Regions from separate parts of the Pseudomonas sp. YA1 genome, predicted to be linked through region 2. Evidence: riboswitches for the same ligand, from Rfam matches in the RefSeq annotation. Region 2 holds a riboswitch; the other holds the start of a gene.
The links. A riboswitch is a leader RNA that binds a small molecule or an ion and turns the genes downstream of it on or off. The one in region 2 is predicted to bind cobalamin.
Positions count from the first base shown of each region.

Region 1 (3,406 bases), on a different contig from region 2:
TCCATCGGCATGGTCGCGCTCTATGGCCAGGCATCGCTGCCCTTCCTCCTGCTGATGGCGCTCTGGCTGGCGTTCTGCACCGCCGGCGCGTCGCTGCTGCACAATCATGCGTCCTACGGTTTCGTCCTGGCCGGCTACACCGCGGCGATCGTCGCCCTGCCGGCCAGCGCCGATCCGGCGACGGTGTTCGACCAGGCGGTGGCCCGCTGCTCGGAGATCGGCCTGGGCATCCTCTGCGCGGCGCTGGTGAATGTGCTGCTCTGGCCGCGGCGCCTGGAACGCCAGTTGGCGAACCAGGGCAAGGCGGCCTGGGAGGCCGGCTTGCAGGCGGCCGCGGCGGAGCTGCGCGGCGCCGACGAACGCGGCGAGCTGCTCGCGGCGCTGGGGCGGATCGCCGCGGCGGACGCCCAGCGCGACCACGCCTGGTTCGAGGGTGCGCTCGGCCGCGCCCGTTCCCAGGCCTTGCGCGTGCTAGGCCTCGACCTGCTCGGTCTGCTGCGCGCGGCGCGCAAGGTGGCTCGCGAGCGGAGGCTGCTCGATCCGGCCAGCGCGCACGCCTTGCAGCCCTGGCTGGAAGAACTCGAGGCACTGTTGCGCGAGGGCCGCCAGGCCGAGTTCGAGGCCTGCCGGCAGCGCTTGCGCCTGGCGCTGGACGCGGCGCACGGACAGTTGCACCTGTGCCTGGTCTGCCTCGAACGCCTGCTCGGCGAGGCGGGGGCGGCCGGGCGCAGCGTCGAGGCGCTGGTCTATGGCGCGCCCACCCGCCAGGCGCCGGGCGCCATCGCCTGGCACCGGGACATCGAGCGCGGCGTGCTGTTCGGCCTGCGCAGCGCCCTGGCGTTCCTCTGCGTAGCCGCGTTCTGGCTGGCCAGCGCCTGGCCGAGCGGGTTGGGCGCGGTGTCGATCACCGGGGTGGTGCTGAGTCTCTTCGCCAGCCGCGACAACCCGGCCCAGGCCGGCCTGAACTTCCTTCGCGGGATTCTCCTGTCGATCCCGCTGGCCGGCTTCGTCGCACTGTTCTACCTGCCCGGCGTGGACGGCTTCCCGCTGCTCTGCCTGGGCCTGGGCGTACCGCTGTTCTTCGCTGCGCTGTGCGTGAACCGGGCGAGCCTGGCCGGGATCGCTTCGCCGTTCTGCATCTTCTTCGTGAAGAACGTCGCGCCGAGCAACAGCATGAGCTACGACCTCGCGCACTTCCTCAACAACGCCCTGTCGACGGTGCTCGGGGTGGCCTTCGCCGTGCTGGTGTTCAACCTGGTCAGCCTGCGACCGGGCGAACGCCATTACCGGCGCATGCTGCAGGCCACCCTCGGCGACCTGGCGCGGCTCACCCTGCGCTCGCCGGCGCAGGCCGAGGCCTGGTTCGGCGGGCGCACCGCGGATCGCCTGATCCGCCTGGCGCAGCGCTACGACCGTTTGCCGGAGGGGCGCCGCCAGCCCTGGTCGGACGGCCTGATGGGACTCGACTTCGGCGACGAGCTGCTCTACCTGCGGCAGTGCCTGGAGGAGGTCCCGGCGTCCCTGGCGCAGGCCCGCGACCGCTACCTGCGGCGCCTGCGCCTGGTGCTGCTGGGCGATGGCCCGCGGGCCGAGCGTGAACACGCCCTCGACCCGCCGACCGCGCGCCTGCTCAAGGCCCTGGCCGCCAGCCCGCTGGCCGGCAGCGAACGCGGCGAGCTGGCCGGCGCCGCGCTGGTGCAGTTGCAGGCCACCTGGCGGCAGTGGTGCCGCAGCCATGCTCCGGCCGGGACGGCGCTGCGCGTGGACCCGCTCCCCGGAGCCGGGCGCTAGTTCTGCGGTGGCCGGCCACATTGACCGCGCAAGCCCCGAACCACTAAGCTGCGCGCCTTGCGACAGGTGCCCCGCAAGGGGTGAAACAGGGAAGCTGGTGCGTTCCGTCGGAACCAGGCCAGCGCTGCCCCCGCAACGGTAGGCGAATCAGACAGCTGCTCGATGACCACTGTGCTCCGGCATGGGAAGGCGCGGCTGGAAGCGTCCAGCGCTTCGCTCGCGAGCCCGGAGACCGGCCTGACGCACCCACGGCATCGCGGAGGGCGCTGTCGGACGTCTCCTGCCGTCGCTTCGTCCTCCGTCTGCCTCAACCCAGGTCGCGCGGGTGAGAGCGACGGAGCAGCGCAGAGCATGAACAGAGTTTTCCTGACCCCGGCAGCCGTGGCGCTGTGCGGCGCGTCTTCCCTGAGCCTGGCCGAACCGGTCAGCCTTGCCGACCAGGTGGTGACCGCCACCCGTACCGCCCAGACCGCTTCCCAGAGCCTGGCGGCGGTGAGCGTCATCGACCGCGAGGATATCGAGCGCAGCCAGGCGCGCAGCGTGCCGGAGCTGTTGCGCCAGGTACCCGGCGTGTCGCTGGCGAACAACGGCGGTTTCGGCAAGAACACCACGCTGTTCCTGCGCGGCACCGAGTCCGACCATGTGCTGGTGCTGATCGACGGCATCAAGGTCGGCTCGGCCAGCGCCGGCCTCACCGCGTTCCAGGACTTGCCGGTGGAGCTGATCGAGCGCATCGAGGTGGTCCGCGGGCCGCGTTCCAGCCTGTACGGCTCGGAGGCCATCGGCGGGGTGATCCAGATCTTCACCCGGCGCGGCGACGGCCAGGGCGCCAAGCCGTTCTTCTCCGCCGGCTACGGCACCCATCAGACCCTGGAGGGTAGCGCCGGGGTCAGCGGCGGCGCTGGCAACGGCTGGTACAGCCTCGGGGTGAGCAGTTTCGATACGGCGGGGATCAATACCAAGCGCGCCGGTACTGCGGGCTATGAGCCAGACCGCGACGGCTACCGCAACCTGTCCGGCAACCTGCGCGGCGGCTATCGCTTCGACAATGGCCTGGAACTCGACGGCACCCTGCTCAGGGCCAAGTCGCACAACGACTATGACCAGGTCTTCGGCAACTCCGGTTTCAATGCCAACGCCGACGGCGAGCAGAACCTGGTCGGCGGCCGTGCCCGCTTCACTCCGTTCGATCCCTGGCTGGTGACCCTCCAGGCCGGGCGCAGCGAGGACAAGGCCGATGCCTATCAGGATGGCCGTTTCTACTCGCGCTTCGATACCCGTCGCGACAGCCTGTCCTGGCAGAACGACCTGACCCTGGCCGAAGGCCATGTGCTGACCCTCGGCTACGACTGGCAGAAGGACGAGATCAGCAGCAGCGAAGCCTTCAGCGTCGACTCGCGGCTGAACAAAGGCTGGTTCGCCCAGTACCTCGGCCGGTACGGTCGCCAGGATTGGCAACTGAGCCTGCGCCGCGACGACAACCAGCAGTTCGGCGTGCACGATACCGGCAGCGCCGCCTGGGGCTACGCGCTGAGCGACGCGCTGCGCTTCACCGTCAGCTACGGCACGGCGTTCAAGGCGCCGACCTTCAACGAACTCTACTACCCCGACTACG
Region 1 covers NZ_JBZWBG010000008.1:128,790-132,195, forward strand. Annotated here, with positions in the region: gene AC4OR5_RS13220 (FUSC family protein) at 1-1,791, shown strand, start outside; cobalamin riboswitch at 1,839-2,046, shown strand; gene btuB (TonB-dependent vitamin B12 receptor) at 2,143-3,406, shown strand, end outside.
Region 1: another riboswitch for cobalamin. It lies ahead of btuB (TonB-dependent vitamin B12 receptor); the one in region 2 lies ahead of AC4OR5_RS05290 (TonB-dependent receptor).

Region 2 (3,406 bases):
TCTCGGCGAAGGACTTGTCCAGCCAGAGGTTGGCGGTGCGCCGTGGCACGTTCCTGGGGCGGTTGCCGTTGCGCGAGTAGGTCTGCTTGTCGATCGTTTCGTCGAAGTCGTCGTATTCGGCACGCACCAGCGCGGCGTTCGCTGACAGCCGCCAGTCCTGGGCCAGGTTCAGTTCCAGGCTGGCCTCCAGGCCGTCCGAACTCTGCTGGCCGACCTGCTGCGCGTCGTGCGGCGGCAGCGGGTTGGCGCTGAGCAGCTTCTTCTTGACGATATGGTAGGCGGCCAGGGTCCATTCGCCGCGACCGTCCGGGAACAGTTGCTTGAGGCCGACCTCGGTCTGCTTCGAGTGGGTCAGGTCCATTTGCTGCTGGGCCGCGTTGAGGGTGATCAGGTTGCTCACGCCGTCCTCGCTGGTGGAGTACTGGCCGTACAGCGACAGTTCCGGGGTCAGCGCGAAGACCAGCCCGGCGCGCCAGTTGCCGCCCTGCAGGCTGCGGTCGCTGCGGGTGCCGGCGCGCAGGTCGTCGCGGTCGATATGGTTCTGGTCGCGGCGCACCCCGGTCACCAGCGACAGGCGCTCGTTGAGCTGCAGGCGGTTCTCGGCGAACAGGGCGAAGGTGCGGGTCTGGCTGCGCGAGTGCGGCCGGTAGGGCGAGCGGCTTTCGAAGTAGCCAGGCGCGGGGTGCCAGGGGTCGATGTAGTCGCCGCCGACATCGGTATAGGGCGAGTTGTTGGTCAGGCGGAAGCGGATGCGGTTGTACTCGGCGCCGACCAGGGTGCGGCTGTCGAGGCCGAACAGGGCGTGCTGGAAGGCGAAGGTCTGGCGGTCGCCGATCTGCTCCTGCTCGTGGCTGATGCGCAGGTAGTCCCTGCGCAACAGCTCTTCGCGCGGGACGTCCCATTCGTAGGTTTCGGCGTTGCGCCAGTGACGGCGGGCCTTGATGTAGTACAGCTGGTTGCTCGCGGTGACGCTGTCGGAAAGGCTCCAGTCGCTGGTCAGGCGGGTCCACTGGTCGTTGTAGCGCTGCACGTCGTTGCGCACGTTGTAGTTCTTCTCGCGCAGGCGCTTGTGGTACTTGCCGCCGACCAGCGGGGTGCCGAAGTCGTTCATCGGCTCCTGGTCGCCATAGTCGTGGGCGAGGGTGAAGGCCAGATCGTCGCTGGCCTGCCAGCGCAGCGCCGCGCTGATGCCCAGGTTGCGCGAGTCGCCACGGTCGATCCAGCCGTGGCTCTGCTGCTGGTTCAGGTTGAGCCGGTAGCTGAGGCTGTCGGTCAGCGAGCCGCCGCTGTCCAGGGCCAACTGGCGGTTGTCGTAGGAGCCGTAGCCGAGGCGCAGGTGGTTGCGGATCTCGCCGGCGAAAGGCTTCTTCGGCACCACGTTGATCACCGCGCCGGTGGCGCCTTCGCCGTACAGCACCGAGGCCGGGCCGCGGATCACGTCGATGCGCTCGACCATCCACGGATCGCTGGGGAAGTTCACCGTGCCCATGCCGGTGTACAGGCGCGTACCGTCGAACAGTTGCATCACCGATGCGTGGCCGCTGAAGCCGCGCGCCGAGAGGCCGGTACCGCCATCTCCGGGGGTGCCGATGAAGCTGATGCCGGGGCTGCGGGTAACGGCGGCCTGGACGCTGGGGTTGTTGCGCCGGCGAACTTCCTCGCCGCTGATGCTGCTGGTGCTCGCCGGGGTGTCCAGGGCGCTGAGGCCCAGGCGCGAACCGGCACTGACCGGCGTGGCGAGATCGATGTGGTCGAGTTCGGCGGGGTCCTGGCGAACGCTGACCAACTGGCTGGGCAGGGCGAGGGCGGCTTCCTCGGTTTCGGCGAGGGCGGGCGGTACCAGCAGCAGGCTGGTGGATAGGCCGAGGGCGAAAGGCTCGGTGCGCAAACGGCTGAAGCGGGGCATGGGCGTTCCATCTCATGACCGGGCAGGACGGAACGCGCAGGAAATCGCAGGCGCGACAGCGCCTCGAACAACCGGCTCGCTCCCGCCCACCGCGGGTGTGCCAACAGGGCGTTGCAGGCCGGTCTCCGGGCTTGCGAGGGTCGTGAAATCCTCGCCTTCCCATGCCGGAGCACAGTGGCCTGAAGAGGATTTCGCTCGCTTACCGTTGCGGGGGCAGCGCCGGACTGATCACCGAAGTGACGCACCGGCTTCCCGTTTCACCTCCTGCGCGGCGGCAGGAGGCACCTGGAACGGCCCGGATGGGAACATCCGCACCGTTTCCAGTCAAGCCTTGAACGATCTGGATTGAATAAAATGTTATACTATAACAGTTCTCCCGTGCAGTCTTTCTTCGCCGGACCCCACGCCCTGGCGCAGCTTCCCGGGTCATCACATTTTCTTCACGCCGGCCTGCTATGCTGCCGGCCTTCCTTGGGGAGTAGCCTGCCGTCACCCGTTGACGGCGCGCTGGTCAACATTCTTGGCAACCCGCCATGGCCAGCGCATCCATCCGGATTGGTGAGACCAACGACATTCCTGCGCCGAAGCCGGGCCGCGGGGTCATGTCGTTGACTCATGCCCGGCTGGAGTATCCGCGTGAATCCCGTTTCCCTGATCTTCCTCGCCTTCGCCATGTCCACCGATGCCTTCGCCGCGGCCATCGGCAAGGGCTCCAGCCTGGATCGGCCGCGCCTGTCGGAGGCGCTGCGCACCGGGATAATCTTCGGCGTGATCGAGGCGATCACCCCTCTGGTCGGCTGGCTGCTTGGCCAGGCCGCCAGCCAGTTCGTCGCCGACTGGGACCACTGGATCGCCTTCGTCCTGCTGGTGCTGCTCGGCCTGCACATGATCCACAACGGCCTGCGCGCGGATCATGCGACGGAACAGGAAAAGCCCGGCCAGCATTCGTTCTGGATTCTCGCGGTGACGGCGCTGGCCACCAGCATCGACGCGCTGGCGGTGGGCGTCGGCCTGGCCTTCGTCGACGTCAACATCTTCCTCGCCGCCGGTGCCATCGGCCTGGCCACCATGACCATGGTCACCCTCGGCACCATGCTCGGCCGGGCGCTCGGCGCAGTGACCGGCAAGCGCGCGGAGATGGTCGGCGGGGTGGTGCTGATCCTGGTCGGTGCGACCATTCTCTACGAGCATCTCAGCGCGGCGTGAGCGGCATCGGAGACGGGGCGGGACAGGTCGCGGCGAGTGGGTGGGCGTTCGCTTCAGGCGCTTTCCCAATCGCGGATTGCCGCCAGCAGCGCCTCGCCGTCGGCGAACTCGCGGTCCGCCGGCGGCAGCGCCGGACGTGCCAGGACCAGCACCGGCAGGCCCATTTCCCGCGCCACCTGGAGCTTCGGCTCGGTGGCCTGGCTACCGCTGTTCTTGCTCACCAGCACGTCGCAGGCGAGGCGCTCGAACAACGCCCGTTCGCCATCCAGGCTGAACGGCCCGCGCGCGCCGATC
Region 2 covers NZ_JBZWBG010000003.1:209,857-213,262, forward strand. Annotated here, with positions in the region: gene AC4OR5_RS05290 (TonB-dependent receptor) at 1-1,906, opposite strand, end outside; cobalamin riboswitch at 2,006-2,210, opposite strand; yybP-ykoY riboswitch at 2,368-2,534, shown strand; gene mntP (manganese efflux pump MntP) at 2,543-3,112, shown strand; gene AC4OR5_RS05300 (cobalt-precorrin-6A reductase) at 3,166-3,406, opposite strand, start outside.